One region of the Micromonospora sp. DT53 genome, then DNA from elsewhere that is predicted to be linked to it. Evidence: riboswitches for the same ligand, from Rfam matches in the RefSeq annotation. Region 1 holds a riboswitch; each other region holds the start of a gene.
The links. A riboswitch is a leader RNA that binds a small molecule or an ion and turns the genes downstream of it on or off. The one in region 1 is predicted to bind cobalamin.

Region 2: linked by a shared signal. The riboswitch ahead of ACLQ3B_RS23370 (CbtB domain-containing protein) and the one ahead of ACLQ3B_RS11700 (acyl-CoA thioesterase) in region 1 are both predicted to bind cobalamin.
Region 3: linked by a shared signal. The riboswitch ahead of ACLQ3B_RS23415 (ribonucleoside-diphosphate reductase subunit alpha) and the one ahead of ACLQ3B_RS11700 (acyl-CoA thioesterase) in region 1 are both predicted to bind cobalamin.

What each region holds. Positions count from the first base shown of each region.
Region 1 covers NZ_JBNCKM010000003.1:56,558-61,333, reverse strand. The annotation lists gene ACLQ3B_RS11710 (hypothetical protein) at 1-162, opposite strand, end outside; gene ACLQ3B_RS11705 (zinc-dependent alcohol dehydrogenase family protein) at 268-1,260, opposite strand; gene ACLQ3B_RS11700 (acyl-CoA thioesterase) at 1,390-1,836, opposite strand; cobalamin riboswitch at 2,033-2,246, opposite strand; gene ACLQ3B_RS11695 (copper resistance CopC family protein) at 2,378-4,474, shown strand; gene ACLQ3B_RS11690 (copper chaperone PCu(A)C) at 4,540-4,776, shown strand, end outside.
Region 2 covers NZ_JBNCKM010000007.1:340,990-345,765, forward strand. The annotation lists gene ACLQ3B_RS23355 (phosphotransferase) at 1-346, shown strand, start outside; gene ACLQ3B_RS23360 (histidine phosphatase family protein) at 395-982, opposite strand; gene ACLQ3B_RS23365 (CbtA family protein) at 979-1,749, opposite strand; gene ACLQ3B_RS23370 (CbtB domain-containing protein) at 1,740-1,943, opposite strand; cobalamin riboswitch at 1,979-2,123, opposite strand; gene ACLQ3B_RS23375 (amidohydrolase family protein) at 2,392-3,270, shown strand; gene ACLQ3B_RS23380 (ABC transporter permease) at 3,589-4,596, shown strand; gene ACLQ3B_RS23385 (ABC transporter substrate-binding protein) at 4,637-4,776, shown strand, end outside.
Region 3 covers NZ_JBNCKM010000007.1:349,598-354,373, reverse strand. The annotation lists gene ACLQ3B_RS23420 (ribonucleotide-diphosphate reductase subunit beta) at 1-658, opposite strand, end outside; gene ACLQ3B_RS23415 (ribonucleoside-diphosphate reductase subunit alpha) at 697-3,024, opposite strand; cobalamin riboswitch at 3,217-3,433, opposite strand; gene ACLQ3B_RS23410 (hypothetical protein) at 3,497-3,658, shown strand; gene ACLQ3B_RS23405 (enolase C-terminal domain-like protein) at 3,724-4,776, shown strand, end outside.

The DNA.
Region 1 (4,776 bases):
TGGGCACAACTCGCGCAGCATGGCGAGAATCGACTCGGCATCAGCGAAGGTGAGTTCCTCAATGAAATGACGCTCGTCGTGATCAGCGCTGCATCGTGGCGGAGTGGGCCGATACTCGTCGCCGTAGAGGCACCGAGCGCGCTCCGTCAAGGTGCTGTGCATGCCACAAACCCTACGACGCCATCATTTCTGACGCTGAGCTGATTGAGGACGCAATGCATCGGTGCCGGCATCTTCGGAGCCCGCCTTGACCTGCGCAACTGCGGCTCAACCTGAGATGTCCACGACGACCTTGCCATCGGCGGTGCCGTCGACGACCAGCCGGTGGGCGTCCATGACCGTGTCGAGCGTGAACGCGCGCGGATCCAGTCGCGGGCGCAACGCACCGGCATCGGCCAGCGTCGCGATCTCGCGCAGGATGTCGCCATGGTGTTCGCGGCCCCGTCCGGTGAGCATCGGCAGCAGAGTGAACACGCCGGAGTAGGTCGCGCCACGGAACGACAGCGGGGCGAGCGAGTGTGAGCCCCAGCCCAGCGCGCTCACGACGTGCCCGTGATAGGTGCGTACCGCTGCGAACGACGCGTCGAGTGTCGCGCCACCGACGTTGTCGACGACGATGTCGAACCCCTCGCCGCCGGTGTGCCTCTCGACGTACTCCTCGACCTTGCTCACGGTGTAGTCGATCGGCACGGCGCCCAGGCTCTCGATCACCCGCATGCTCGCCGGCCTGCCCGTGGCGTACGCCTCGGCGCCGCGCGCCTGGGCGAGTTGCACGCCCACGTACCCGACACCTCCGGCGCCGCCGTGCACCAGCACCTTCTGCCCGGCGCGGACTCCGGCCCGGTCGACCAGCCCCTCCCAGGAGGTGATCGCCGCCAGCGGCAGGGCGGCGGCCTCCCGCATCGAGAGGCTCGTCGGCTTGCGGGCCAGCAGTCGGGCGTCCACCGCGGCGTACTCGGCCAGCGAGCCCTGCAGGTCGCCGACGCCCCCGCACAGCCCGTACACCTCGTCTCCCGGGTCGAACCCGGTCACCTCCGTGCCGATCGCCGCGACGACGCCGGCAAGGTCCAGGCCGAGCACCGCAGGCAGCTCGACACGCGCGTGCGCGGCCTTTCCAGCCTGGATCTTCGTGTCGAGCGGGTTGACCCCGCTGGCGACGATCCGCACCAACACCTGGCCGGGCCCGGGGGTGGGTTGATCGATCTCCTCGACCGTCAGCGGAACGTCGAACGCCCGCAGCACCGCAGCGCGCATAACCATCCACACTCTCCGTGATCGAGGCTTCACCTGGACGCTATCCGACCAGATCGACGGCGGGGCGGGTTCCTCGACGGTGGGGCATCCAGCTCGCCGCCCCACCGGCCAGCGCCGCGCCGGACGGACCACGGGTCAGTCGTCTTCGGCACCGTCGAGCAGCGCGCGCCGCAACGCCAGCCGGTGCTTCCGGCGGATCTCCGCCTCCCGGTACCGTCGCCGGTCCCCGTCGGTCTCCGGTAGCAGCGGCGGCACCGTGCGAGGCTGGCCGTCGTCGTCGATGGCGACCATGACCAGGTGGGCGGTTGCCACGTCGGTGGGCGGGACCGCCCGGTCCCACCGGTCGGCGGTCACCTTGACCGCCACCTCCATCGAGCTGCGGCCGGCCCAGGTGATCCGGGCGTCGACGTGCACGACGTCACCGACCCGCACCGCGCGGAGAAACGCCGTCTCGTCGATGGCGGCGGTCACCGCCGGCCCGTCGGAGTGCCGGGCGGCGACCACACCGGCGACGGAGTCGATGAGGTTGAGGATCCGGCCGCCGTGCACCGTACCCATCAGGTTGGTGTGGTGCTGGTCCATGATCTGCGAAAGGGTCAGGTGCGACGCCGACGGCGCTCGGCCGGCGATCGTGGTGGTGTCGTGCACAGCGGTAGTCCGTCCCTCGGAACCCACACCGCCGGGTCGCGGACACACGCTGACGAGGACCTGGCCGCGCACCACACGCACGGCCCGTCGCCCGCCCAGCCCACCCGCGAGGCCGACGGCAGCGCACACGGTTGTGTACGCGGCGCAGGCAGGTCTTCGGACTCGCGGGCCTGACCGGTCGTGCCGGTCCCCTACTGGCCGTCGCTTCCCGGGCCGCTGGCCCAGTGCTGATGACGGCGGTCGTTCCCACTCACCGCTGCGGGGCAGCCCCGGATTTCCACCGGGTTCCCTCTTGCGACGCCCAGCCGGTCACGACGGGGCGAACCAGCGCCGCCGGCGAGCATAGCTGGCCAGGGAATCTGTCCACCCGGGGCGTCCGGCCGCGGCGGCGGATGACCTCATCGTCAACTTTTGCCATCTGAGGAAGAAGATCGCCGCCTCTTGAAAAAAGTCTCGCGAGGGTGAGGATATCCAGATGCGTCGTCTCCCCCAGACTTGCGGGCGGGTGGTCTCGGGCCTCCTCGCGTTCCTCCTCGCCTCGGCGATCGCCCTCCTCGCGTCCGCCCAACCCGCCGCAGCGCACGGGACCCTCGCCACGTCCACACCGGCGAGCGGCGCCACCGTGCGCGAACCGTTGACGTCGGTGCGGCTCCTCTTCACCGAGAAGGCCGCCGCCAACGCGTTCTTCACGATCACCGCCCCGGGCGGCACCCGTGTCGACAACGGCTGGTCGCAGGGGGAGCCGACGCCACTGGAGAAGCCGGTACGGGAGTACTTCCTGGTCAACGGGAAGTTCGAGCCACGGGAGTACACGACGGGATTCCCCGCGGTGGTGTCCGTCGCCCACCTGCCTGCCAAGGGCCAGTACTCGGTGAGCTACCTGTCGGTCGCCTCGGACGGCGACACCGTGCGGGGCACCCTGACCTTCCGTTACGACGGGCGGGTGACGACGGCGCCGAAGGGGTGGAGCCCGCCGTCGACCCAACCGGACCCGGCGCTGGTGGCCGCCACCGAGCAGCACAACACGTCCGGGCAGGCCTCGGCGGTGCCGACCACCGCGGAGGATCCGACGACCCCGCCGGCTGCGGCTGCCCCGTCGACCGGGTCGACCGAGGAGAGCGGTCCCGGGGCGCTGGCCTGGGCCGGCTGGGCGGCGGCTGTCGCGGCGGTCGGGGCGGTGGCCGGGTTCGTCGTCTGGCGTCGCCGATCCGCCGGCACACCCACCGGCCGGGGCCGTGCCTCGGCGGCGACCACCGGTCGCCGGGGCGGTGGCGCCCGTGCCACGAACAGGGCCGGCACCGGCAAGACCGGCGGCGGCAAGACCGTCGGGGACAAGACCGTCGGGGGCAAGACCGTCGGGGGCAAGACCGTCGGGGACAAGGCTGCCGCTGGCAAGGTCGGCGGAGGCAAGGTCGGCGTCGTTGCGCGTACCGCGAGCGACAAGCGGGGGTCCGCCACCGTGCCGGCGGCGCGCAAGGGCAACACGGTCGTCACGGCCCGCACGGACGTTGCTGTCGATCCGACGCCGACCGACCAGGCGACCAAGGCCCTCGCCAGCACGGACGGCGAGCCGACTGTCGACCCCGGACCACGGCCCGACACGGACCTCGCCGCCGCGACGCCTGGGTCCCGGTTGAACAACACCCACCTGGCGCTGTTCGTCGGTGGTCTGGTGGTGGCCCTGCTGGCCGGATTCGGGTTGGCCCGTATCGGCACGGCAGAAGAGAGTCCGGCGACCGGCAACGCACGACCGGCAGCCGGTGGACCGCCCGCCTCGGGGCAGGTGGGCTCGGCGACCGACGGGCACCAACACCCGGCCGGCACGGGGCCGCACACGCATCGGGGTGACGACGCGACGGGCGCGACGCTGGCGACCGGGACGACGGTCAGCGCCGGTGGGTACACCCTGCAACCGCTGGAGCGGTCCCAACCCTCCGGTGTACGCGCCGACTACCGGTTCCGGATCGTCGGGACCGACCGGCAGCCGGCAACGACCTTCGCGGTCGTCCACGACAAGCCGTTGCACATGATCGTGGTCGGCCGCGACCTGTCCGGCTACCAGCACTTGCACCCGACGATGGCGCCCGACGGCACCTGGAGCGTCCCCCTGACGCTGGCCCGGCCCGGCGGCTACCGCGTCTACGCCGACTTCTCCGTCACCGCGACCAACGGCACGCAGATCCCTCTCGTGCTGGGCGTCGACCACACCGTGCCCGGCGCGCACAACCCGACCGCGCTGCCGCCAGCGGCGGCACAGGCGACGGCTGGTCCGTACGCGGTGTCGATGACCGGCACCCCGACGGTGGGGGTGACGGCGCCGATGCACTTCCAGGTCAGCGCCGACCCGACCGTACCGGCGCAGTTGGAGCGGTACCTGGGCGCGTACGGGCACCTGGTCGTCGTCCGTGAGGGCGACCTCGGCTACGTGCACGTCCACCCCGAGCAGGAGCTGGTCGACGGGACTGTCAAGTTCTGGCTGACCGCCCCGAGCTCGGGCCGGTACCGGGCGTTCTTCGACTTCCAGATCGCCGGCAAGGTGCACACCGCCGAGTTCACGATCAACGTTCCCTGAGCCTGGAACTTTCTCCGTGCTGCGACCGACCAACCTCCCAGCAGCAAACATCGGAGGAAGAACACATGCGCACCACCAGCCCGTTCGCTCCCGGCCGCCGTTCGGCCGCCGTCCTCGCAGCCGCGATCCTGACGGTGGGCGCCGCCGGTTGCGGCTCGTCCGACTCTCCGTCGAAGGCGCAGGCGGGCCCGTCCGCGTCGACCTCGGCCAACCCGGACGCTGGTGTGCTCGGCATTCGTGACCCGTGGGTGAAGGCGGCCGACAAGGGCATGACGGCTGCCTTCGGGACCCTGGTCAACGAC
Region 2 (4,776 bases), on a different contig from region 1:
CGACCCGGCGGACCGCGTCCTGCACCTCGATCTGCACCCACAGAACGTCATGGTGACCTCGCGCGGGCCGGTGGTCATAGATTGGCGCAATGCGGACGAGGGCCCGGCCGACCTGGACGTGGCCATGACCGCTCTCATCCTCGCCGAGGTGGCGGTCGGCTCGGACGCCCAACTCGCCGGTTTTGCCCGGGACGGCCTCGACGCCTTTCAGCGACGCGCGGAGCCGCCCCGGGTCAGCCAACTACGGCGTGCGTTGGGCCAGCGCCGGGTCGACCCCGCGTTGTCCGCAGTCGAGAAATCCGCCCTGGGCCGCGCCGCCGCCCTGGTCCGCACTCGAGAGGGCTGAAGCAGACCGTCCGGTCGGGCTCAGCGGGCCGTCCACCCACCGCTCAGCTCAGTGCGGGCCCAGCCGGAGGTGCCAGCGCGTGCCCTGGCTGGTGAGCTGGACGACGGCCAGGGGCTCCACGTCCACCTGTCGGTACGTCGCCGTCGGCAGGCCGAGCGCGTGCACGACCGCGACCCGGATCACCAGCGGGTGGGTGACCGCGACGACGCGTCGACCGGCGCCACGGTGCTCGTCCAGCCAGCGACCGACCCGATCCCGCACGGCAGTGACCGATTCACCGCCGTGCGGCGCGGAGTCCGGGTCGGACAGCCAGTCGCGCAACGCCTGCGGGTGCGTGCCGGCGATCTCCTCGAGCGACAGTCCGGACCAGTCGCCGTAGTCACAGTCGGCCAACGCCGCCTCGATCGTCGGCAGCAGGCCGAGGGCGTCGGCGGTCTGTCGGGCCGCCGCCGCCGGGCTGGACAGGCAGGTGTCGTGCACGCCGAGGGGCCCACGCCGGTCCGGACCCGGGTGGGCCTGGGCGAGGGCGGCACGAAGGCCACCCTCGTCCAGGCCGTCGTCGGTGCCGCCGAAGCGGGCCCGACGCAGAGCGGCGGTACGACCGTGGGCGACCAGCCGGAGGCTGGTGCCGGTCACGTGCTCGGCAGCGCGGTGGCGGACCGGCGACGCCGCTCGTGATGCATCAGGGCCGCGAACAGCAGGCCGATGCCGGTCCAGAGCACGACCTGGGTGCCGAGCGAGGCCAGCCGGAAACTCCACAGCAGGGTCGCCGGGAAGTCCGCCGGCACCTCCTGGAAGGACGGCATCACCACGTACGACACTGCCGCGACCAGCAGGAACCCGCCCACGGCCGCGGCGGCGCGCAGCCATGGCGGCGCCTGGGCCCCGACCGCCCGGTAGCCCAGCGAGCCGGCCCACACGGCCACCAGCCCGAGCACCACCATCAACAGGTAGGTGAGGGTCCGTTGGTTGATGGTGGCCGGGTCGCCGACCGCCGGCGGATTCGCCGGGTACTTCAGGAACGGCACGATCACCGCGCCGAGCAGCGCCGCGCCGGCCAGCAGCAGGCCCGACCGCCCGTCGTCGTCAGCGCGCCGCCGACGCGACAGCAGGACGTACGCCGTGGCCAGCAAGCCACCCATCGCGGCCCCGAACAGGCCGGTGGCCAGGAACAGGCCGCCACGCTGACCCGTGCGGCTGACCAGGGCGTCCTCGTGGTCGTGCGCACCAGCGGCGGGCTCGGCGTGTGCCGCCGCCTCCTCGATGGCGATGGCTGCCTCGACGTGCGGTTCGCCGGCGACGTACGCGAACGCCCCGGCGAGCAGGCCGGCGAGCAGGCCGGCGAGCAGACCGCGGACGAGGACGGCGAGGAACGGGGGAGCGGTGGTGGTGTTCAGTGGCACGGGACGCCCAGCAGGTGCCGGCCGTCGTGCATCAGCTCGTGCAGGTACATCCCGCTGCGCGACACCGCCCCCTGGTCGAAGGCGACGAGGTAGGCCAGCAGGGTGAGCACGGCAACGGTCGCCAGAGCCGTCCACAGGAGACGTGCGCTGCCGACGGGGTGCACCACCGGCTGGCTGGAAGCGGAACTAGACATGAATACACGAACCTCCCCAGGGATGACGCGTCCCCATCGCAAGGCTGCGGACGACCGAGCGTCCTGGCTCGCGGCCCCCAATTGTGGTTGGGAACCGCTCACAGTGGCGCGACCGCGCCGGATTCACACCGGCTTCCCTCGCGTCGCCGCAGATAGTGGGTCGACGGTATCGGTGCCACCTCAGGCGGTCAACCCGGGCGCCGCGCTCGGACGGCGTCCGCCCACCGGAGGGTCAACGAGTCGGACCAGCCGTCGGTGCCGGCGGATTCGTCAGACCAAAAGGCGACCCGGTGGGAATTCGGTCCGGCGCGCGTTCCGCGACGCGGGAACAGCCTGTTACCGCTAACATGGTCAACCTGCCAGATCGACTCTGTGGCTCCGGGTCTACCCGGAGGGGTTCGGTCGGTGGCGGGGCGGGGGTGAACGTGAACACGCCAGGATGGGTCCGATGACGACCGGCGAGGTCGCGCGACGGCCGGGAATCGTCGACGCGCACCATCACCTCTGGGTCCGGGCGCGGCACCCACAGCCCTGGATCGATCCGCACACCATGGCCGCGATCGACGACGACTTCACCCCTGTCGAACTCGCCCCGGCGACCCGGGCCGCCGGGGTCACCCAGACCGTGGTCGTACAGTCGGTCGCCGTTCGGTCGGAGACGCCCGAGCTGCTCGGTATCGCCGCCGACGATCCTCTCGTCGCCGGGGTGGTCGGCTGGGTCGACCTCACCGCCGCCGATGTCGGTCGTCGCCTCGACCGGCTGCGGAAGGCGCGTGGCGGCGAACGGCTGGTCGGGATCCGCCACCTGGTCCAGTCCGAGCCCGACCCGGCCTATCTCGACCGCCCCGACGTGCGGCGGGGCATCGCCGCGGTCGGCGCGGCCGGCCTCGCCTTCGACCTCCTGGTGCGCCACGGTCAGCTGCCGGCGGCCACCCGACTCGTCCGCGACCTGCCCCAGGTGCGGTTCGTCCTCGACCACCTCGGCAAGCCCCCGCTCGGTCGCGCCGATCTCGGTGACTGGCGCCGCGACCTCCGCGCGTTCGCGGCCGAGCCCAACACGACGGCGAAGCTCTCCGGCCTGGTGACCGAAGTGGACGGCGCGTCCTGGACGACGGCCGACCTGCGGCCCGCTGTCGAGCACGCCCTCGACGTGTTCGGGCCGGATCGGCTGATGTTCGGCTCGGACTGGCCGGTGTGCCTGCTCGCCACCTCGTACACCCGCTGGGTCACGGTCCTCGGCGACCTGCTGGACCCGTTGTCCGAGGACGAGCGGGCGGCCATCTGGCGTGAGACCGCCGCCCGGGTGTACCAACTGAGCCCTTTCTGACCCGGCAGCGGGTTCCGAACTGGGGACATAGCATGTTATCGATAACATGCTAGCGACGGCGGCCGATGGCGTTTGGTCAGATGTATGCCTTCGGTGGTGCAGGTAACGATGGCAAAACATGCCCGTAAGACCTTGGCAACATACGTGAATGCGTGGGAAGGTAACGCCTGATCGGGGCAAACATCCGACCTATCTCGAGGGTCGTGCGGCACGTTGCCGCACTGCCATCCGAGCCGGGTCGGTCGCGCACGGACGTTCGGCTCGTCGGCGGGTTCCCGTCGGGTGCCAGCGCCACGCTTGGGGAGGTCAGGTCCGACGATGAGTAGCGCCGAGGCAACCGCCGGCACGCAGCGCGGCGAACTCAGCGACTGGTTCCGGGAACGGGTCTCCCACGCCGTCTCCGAGTTCACGGCCGCGACCGCGTTGGTCGTCCTGTTCATCGCCTTGACCTTCGCGAGTCCGTACTTCCTGACCGCGGACAACCTCTTCAACATCGGGGCCCAGACGGCGGTGATCGCCATCATCGCCACGGCCCAGACGATGGTCATCATCACGAAGGGCATCGACCTGTCGGTGGGGTCGGTCGCCGCGCTCGCCGGCGTGTTGGGCGCGATGGTCGTGCGCGACCTCGGCTTCTCGCTGTGGGCGGCGACGGCCGTCGCGATCGGCGTCGGCGCGCTGGCCGGGCTGTTGAACGGGCTACTGGTGACGGTGGCCCGGATCCCACCGTTCATCGCGACGTTGGGGACGATGTCGGTGGGCCGCGGCCTCGTCTTCATCATCACCGGAGCGGTCGGCGTCTACGGCCTGCCCCGATCCTTCCAACTGCTCGGCAACGGCGAGATCCTCGGCATTCCGTTCGCCGTGGTGATCACCGTCCTGGTCGCCGTCGGGGTCGCCTTCCTGCTCTCCCAGACCCGCTTCGGTCAGCACACCTACGCGATGGGCTCCAACCTGGAGGCGGCCCGCCGCTCCGGCATCCGGGTGGGTCGCCACCTGACCGGGGTGTACGTGCTGGCCGGCGTCCTGGTCGGGCTGGGCGGCATGATCGCCGCGTCCCGGGTCAACTCCGGCCAGCCCAACTATGGGATCTCGCTGGAGCTCGACGTCATCGCCGCCGCGGTCATCGGCGGAGCCAGCCTGTTCGGCGGGCAGGGCCGGATCGTCGGGACCATCATCGGCGCGTTCCTCATCGCCCTGGTCCGCAACGGCGCCGTCCTGCTCGACATCAGCATCCACTACCAGCAGGTGATCGTCGGCGTGATCATCTGGGCCGCCGTCTACTTCGACCAGTACCGCCGCCGGCGGCTGGAATCACGGGGTTGACATGCCATTCCGAGAGTCCGAACGAGGAAGGACACACACCATGGCACACACCACCACCAGCCGGCGGACGCGAGGACCCCTCCTGCGCGCGCAGGCGATCCTGGCGGCGGCCGCGGCGACCGCTCTGCTCAGCGCCTGCGGCGGGGTCGAGGTCCGTGACGGCGGCGACGGCGCGACCAA
Region 3 (4,776 bases), on a different contig from region 1:
TGTCGACGACGTCGAACGCGAACGCCATGTGCATGGACTCGTCGCGGAACACCCAGTTGGTGCCCGAGGCGAGGCCGTGCAGCAGACCGCGGGAGCGCAGGAAGTAGACGTACGCGAACGCGCCGTAGAAGAACAACCCCTCGATGCAGGCGGCGAAGCAGATCAGGTTGAGCAGGAACGTCCGCCGGTCCTCCCGGGACCGCAGCTCCCGCAGGTCGTTCAGGGAGTCGATCCAGCGGAAGCAGAACTCGGCCTTGCGACGGATCGAGGGAATGTTCTCGATGGCCGCGAATGCCTCGAAGCGCTCGGTCTCGTCGGGCACGTACGTGTCGAGCAGGTTGAGATAGAACTGGACGTGCACGGCCTCCTCGAACAGCTGCCGGGACAGGTAGAGGCGGCCCTCAGGGCTGTTGACGTGCTGGTAGAGGTTGAGCACCAGGTTGTTCGCGACGATCGTGTCACCGGTGGCGAAGAACGCCACCAGTCGGCTGACCAGGTGCCGTTCGGCCGGTGACAGCTTGTCCAGGTCGGCGAGGTCGGCATGCAGGTCGACCTCCTCGACGGTCCAGGTGTTGCGGATGGCGTCGCGGAACCTGTCGAAGAAGTGCGGGTAGCGCATCGGACGGAGAGTGAGGTCCATCCCGGGGTCGAGCAGCATGTGTGTGGTCCTCGTGTCGGTGGTGGCGTCGGCGGGCGTCACTGGCAGGCCTCGCACGACTCGGGGTTCTCCAGCGAGCAGGCCAGCGCCTCCGCGTCGACGGCGACGGGTGCGAGGGGCGCGACGGCGCTGACGGTGGCCTGCTGGATCCGCGTGGCGGGGCGCGAGCGCAGGTAGTAGGTGGTCTTCAGCCCGGCCTTCCAGGCGTACAGGTACATCGAGGAGAGCTTGCCGATGGTCGGCGCGGCCAGGAACAGGTTCAGCGACTGGGACTGGTCGATGAACGGGGCGCGGGCGGCGGCCAGGTCGATCAGCGCCCGCTGCGGCAGCTCCCACGCGGTGCGGAACAACTCCCGTACGCCGGCCGGCAGCTCGTCGACGTCCTGCACCGACCCCTCCGCCCGCTTGATCGCCGAACGGATCCGCTCGGTCCACAGACCGCGGGCCTTCAGCTCGCGTACCAGAGCGGTGTTGACCTGGAGGAACTCCCCCGACAGGGTCTCGCGCTTGAACAGGTTGGACACCTGCGGCTCGATGCACTCGTAGCACCCGGCGATCGAGGCGATGGTCGCGGTCGGCGCGACCGCCACGAGCAGCGAGTTGCGCAGCCCGTACGCCTCGACCCGCTCCCGCAACGCGTCCCACCGCGCGGCCTGCGTGCCCTGGACACCCCACAGGTCGGGCTGCAGCTGACCCCTCGCGGCCCGGGTCTGCGGGTACGCCGGGTGCGCGCCGAAGTCGCGCGCCAGGTCGGCGGAGGTCTCCAGCGCCGTCAGGTACAACTCCTCGCTGATCCGGGTGGACAGCTCCCGCGCGGCCGGCGAGTCGAACGGCAGCCGCAGCGCGAAGAAGACGTCCTGCAGGCCCATCAGCCCGAGCCCGACCGGCCGCCAGCGGGGGTTGCTCGCCGCCGCCTGCGCGGTCGGGTAGTAGTTGATGTCGATGACCCGGTCGAGGAAGGTCACCGCGGTCCGCACCGTGGCGCGCAGCCGCTCCCAGTCGATGCCGCCGTCGGTGAGGTGGGCGGCGAGGTTCACCGAGCCGAGGTTGCACACGGCGGTCTCGGCGTCACTGGACACCTCGACGATCTCGGTGCAGAGGTTGGACAGGTGCACCACGTTGCCGGGCTCGGCGGTCTGGTTGCAGAGTCGGTTGGCGGCGTCCTTGAAGGTCATCCACCCGTTGCCGGTCTGGGCGAGGGTGCGCATCATCTTCCCGTACAGCTCCCGCGCCGGGATCTGCCGCACGTAGCGGCCCTGCGCCTCGGCCTGCCGGTACGCGGCGTCGAACCGCTCCCCCCACAGGTCGGGCAGCTCGGGCACCTCGTGCGGGTCGAACAGCGACCACGGCTCGTCGGCCTCGACCCGGCGCATGAACTCGTCCGGGATCCAGTTGGCCAGGTTGAGGTTGTGGGTGCGGCGGGCGTCCTCGCCGGTGTTGTCCCGCAGTTGCAGGAACTCCTCGATGTCCGGGTGCCACGGCTCCAGGTAGACGCAGGCCGCGCCCTTGCGCCGGCCGCCCTGGTTGACCGCGGCGACGCTCGCGTCCAGCGTGCGCAGCCACGGCACGATCCCGTTGGACTGCCCGTTCGTGCCCCGGATCAGCGCGCCGCGGGAGCGGACCCGGGAGTACGCGATGCCGATGCCACCGGCGAACTTGGACAGGTTGGCGACCTGGGCGTACCGCTGGTAGATCGAGTCCAGCTCGTCGAGCGGCGAGTCGACCAGGTAGCAGGAGGACATCTGGGTGTGCCGGGTACCGGAGTTGAACAAGGTCGGTGAGCTGGGCAGGTAGGCCAGGCTGGACATCAGCCGGTAGAAGTCGACCGCCTCGTCCGCCGTCCGGGACAGGCCACAGGCCACCCGCAGCAGCCAGTACTGCGGGGTCTCCAGCACCAGTCGGCTGGTGGGGTGGCGCAACAGATAGCGGTCGTACACGGTGCGCAGGCCGAAGTACTCGAACCGGCGGTCGCCGTCGGGGTCGATGGCGTGGTCGAGCGTCGCGGCGTGTGCGGCGACGAACGCGGCGGTGTCGTCACCGATCAGGCCCTCGGCGTGGCCGACCCGGATCGCCGCGCTGAACGAGGTGATGCCCTGTCGACGCACCTCCTTGTCGACGTAGCCGGCCAGCAGCCGCGCGGCGAGGCGCGAGTACTGCGGCTCCTCCCCGATCATCTCGGCCGCGGTCTGGATGGACAGCCGGTCCAGTTCGGCAGTGGTCGCGCCGTCGTAGAGGCCGCTGATGGTGCGGGTGGCCACCCGCATCGGGTCGACGTCGGTCAGGTCGTCGGCCCACCGCTCGACCGCCCGGACGATCTTGTTCACGTCCACGGGTTCGGTGGCGCCGTCGCGCTTGCGAACCTGCATCGGCGACCGCCGCAGGGTCGCGTCGCCGCTGGCCGGGACTACCTCGGTGACTGTCACCACTCGCTCCTCGGAGTTCGAGACCTGGTGGCCCGGACGCGAGGAGACAGACACCGACGGACGCCACGCCAGCGCGGCGTGGGTCAGGTGGCGTCAGCCGTCCCACGCGGCCTCGGACCGCCGCCCACCCGGGTGCGGGTACGCGGCGCGCTGGCAGGTCTTCGGACTCGCGGGCACGACCGGTCTCGCCGGTCTCCTACTGGCCGTCGCTTCCCAGGCCCATTGGTGACCCAGTGCTGATGACGGCTGTCGTTCCCACTCACCGCTGCGGGACAGTCCCGGATTTCCACCGGGTTCCCTGTTGCCTCGACCGCCCCGGATGAGCGGCCGAACCAGCTGCGCTCGACACCATATATAGGGACGCAGCCGTTGTCACACCCCACATGTCGGTCTCGGGCGTGTCGGGACCGGGGCGGTGACCACCGTCACCAACGCGGCCGACCACGCCACGCCGGCCGACGCCAGGCGACGGGGACGGGGCCCCGCGCGCGTGTCGACAATCGACAAAGATGTGATCTATCAAGGCGGCAAACATCATACGTATGCGGGGCCCACGATGATCAACATCGTTGACTAGCCGGAGCAGTCCTTCGTATACTCCCAGTGATCATCTGATCTTTAGCCTAGCTGGGCGAGGAGCGCATGCCGCAGATCACCGCCGTCACCGTCGAAGACGTCCGCTTCCCCACCTCCCTGACCGCTGACGGGTCAGACGCCATGAACAAGGACGGCGACTACTCGGCGGCCTACGTCGTCCTGCACACCGACGGCGTCGACGGCGTGGGTGCGCCACTCGCGGGGCACGGCCTGACCTTCACCATCGGTCGAGGCAACGACATCGTCGCGGCGGCGGCGGTCCACCAGGCACAGCTCCTCGTGGGCCTGGACGTGGCGACGATGGCAGCGGACATGGGCGCGGTCTACCGCCTCCTGACCTCCGACTCCCAGCTGCGGTGGCTCGGCCCGGAAAAGGGTGTCGTCCACCTGTCGCTGGCGGCCGTGCTGAACGCGTCGTGGGACCTGGTCGCCCGGGTCGCCGACAAGCCGCTGTGGCGGCTGCTCGTCGACATGTCCCCCGAGCAACTCGTCGACATCGCGGACCTGCGCTACCTGTCCGACGCGCTGACCCGGGACGAGGCACTGGCCATCCTGCGGGCCAAGGAGGCCACGAAGGCCGCCCGCCTCGCCGAGCTCGACCGAACCGGCTACCCCGCCTACACCACCTCGGCGGGCTGGCTCGGCTACGGCGACGACAAGCTGCGCCGACTGTGCCAGGAGGCGGTGGACACCGGCTACGGCTACGTCAAGCTCAAGGTGGGCGCCAACCTCGACGACGACATCCGCCGATGCGCGATCGCGCGGGAGATCCTCGGGCCGGACCGCAACCTGATGATCGACGCCAACCAGGTGTGGGACGTCGGTCAGGCCATCGAGTGGGTCACCGCCCTCGCCCGGTTCACGCCACTGTGGATCGAGGAGCCGACCAGCCCCGACGACATCCTGGGCCACGCGGCCGTCCGCCGTGCCGTCGCGCCGATCGGCGTCGCCACCGGCGAGCACTGCCACAACCGGGTGATGTTCAAGCAGTTGTTCCAAGCCGAGGCCATCGACTTCTGCCAGTTGGACACCGGCCGGTTGGCCAGCATCAACGAGATCGTCGCCGTGTTGCTGCTCGCCGCGAAGTTCGACGTGCCG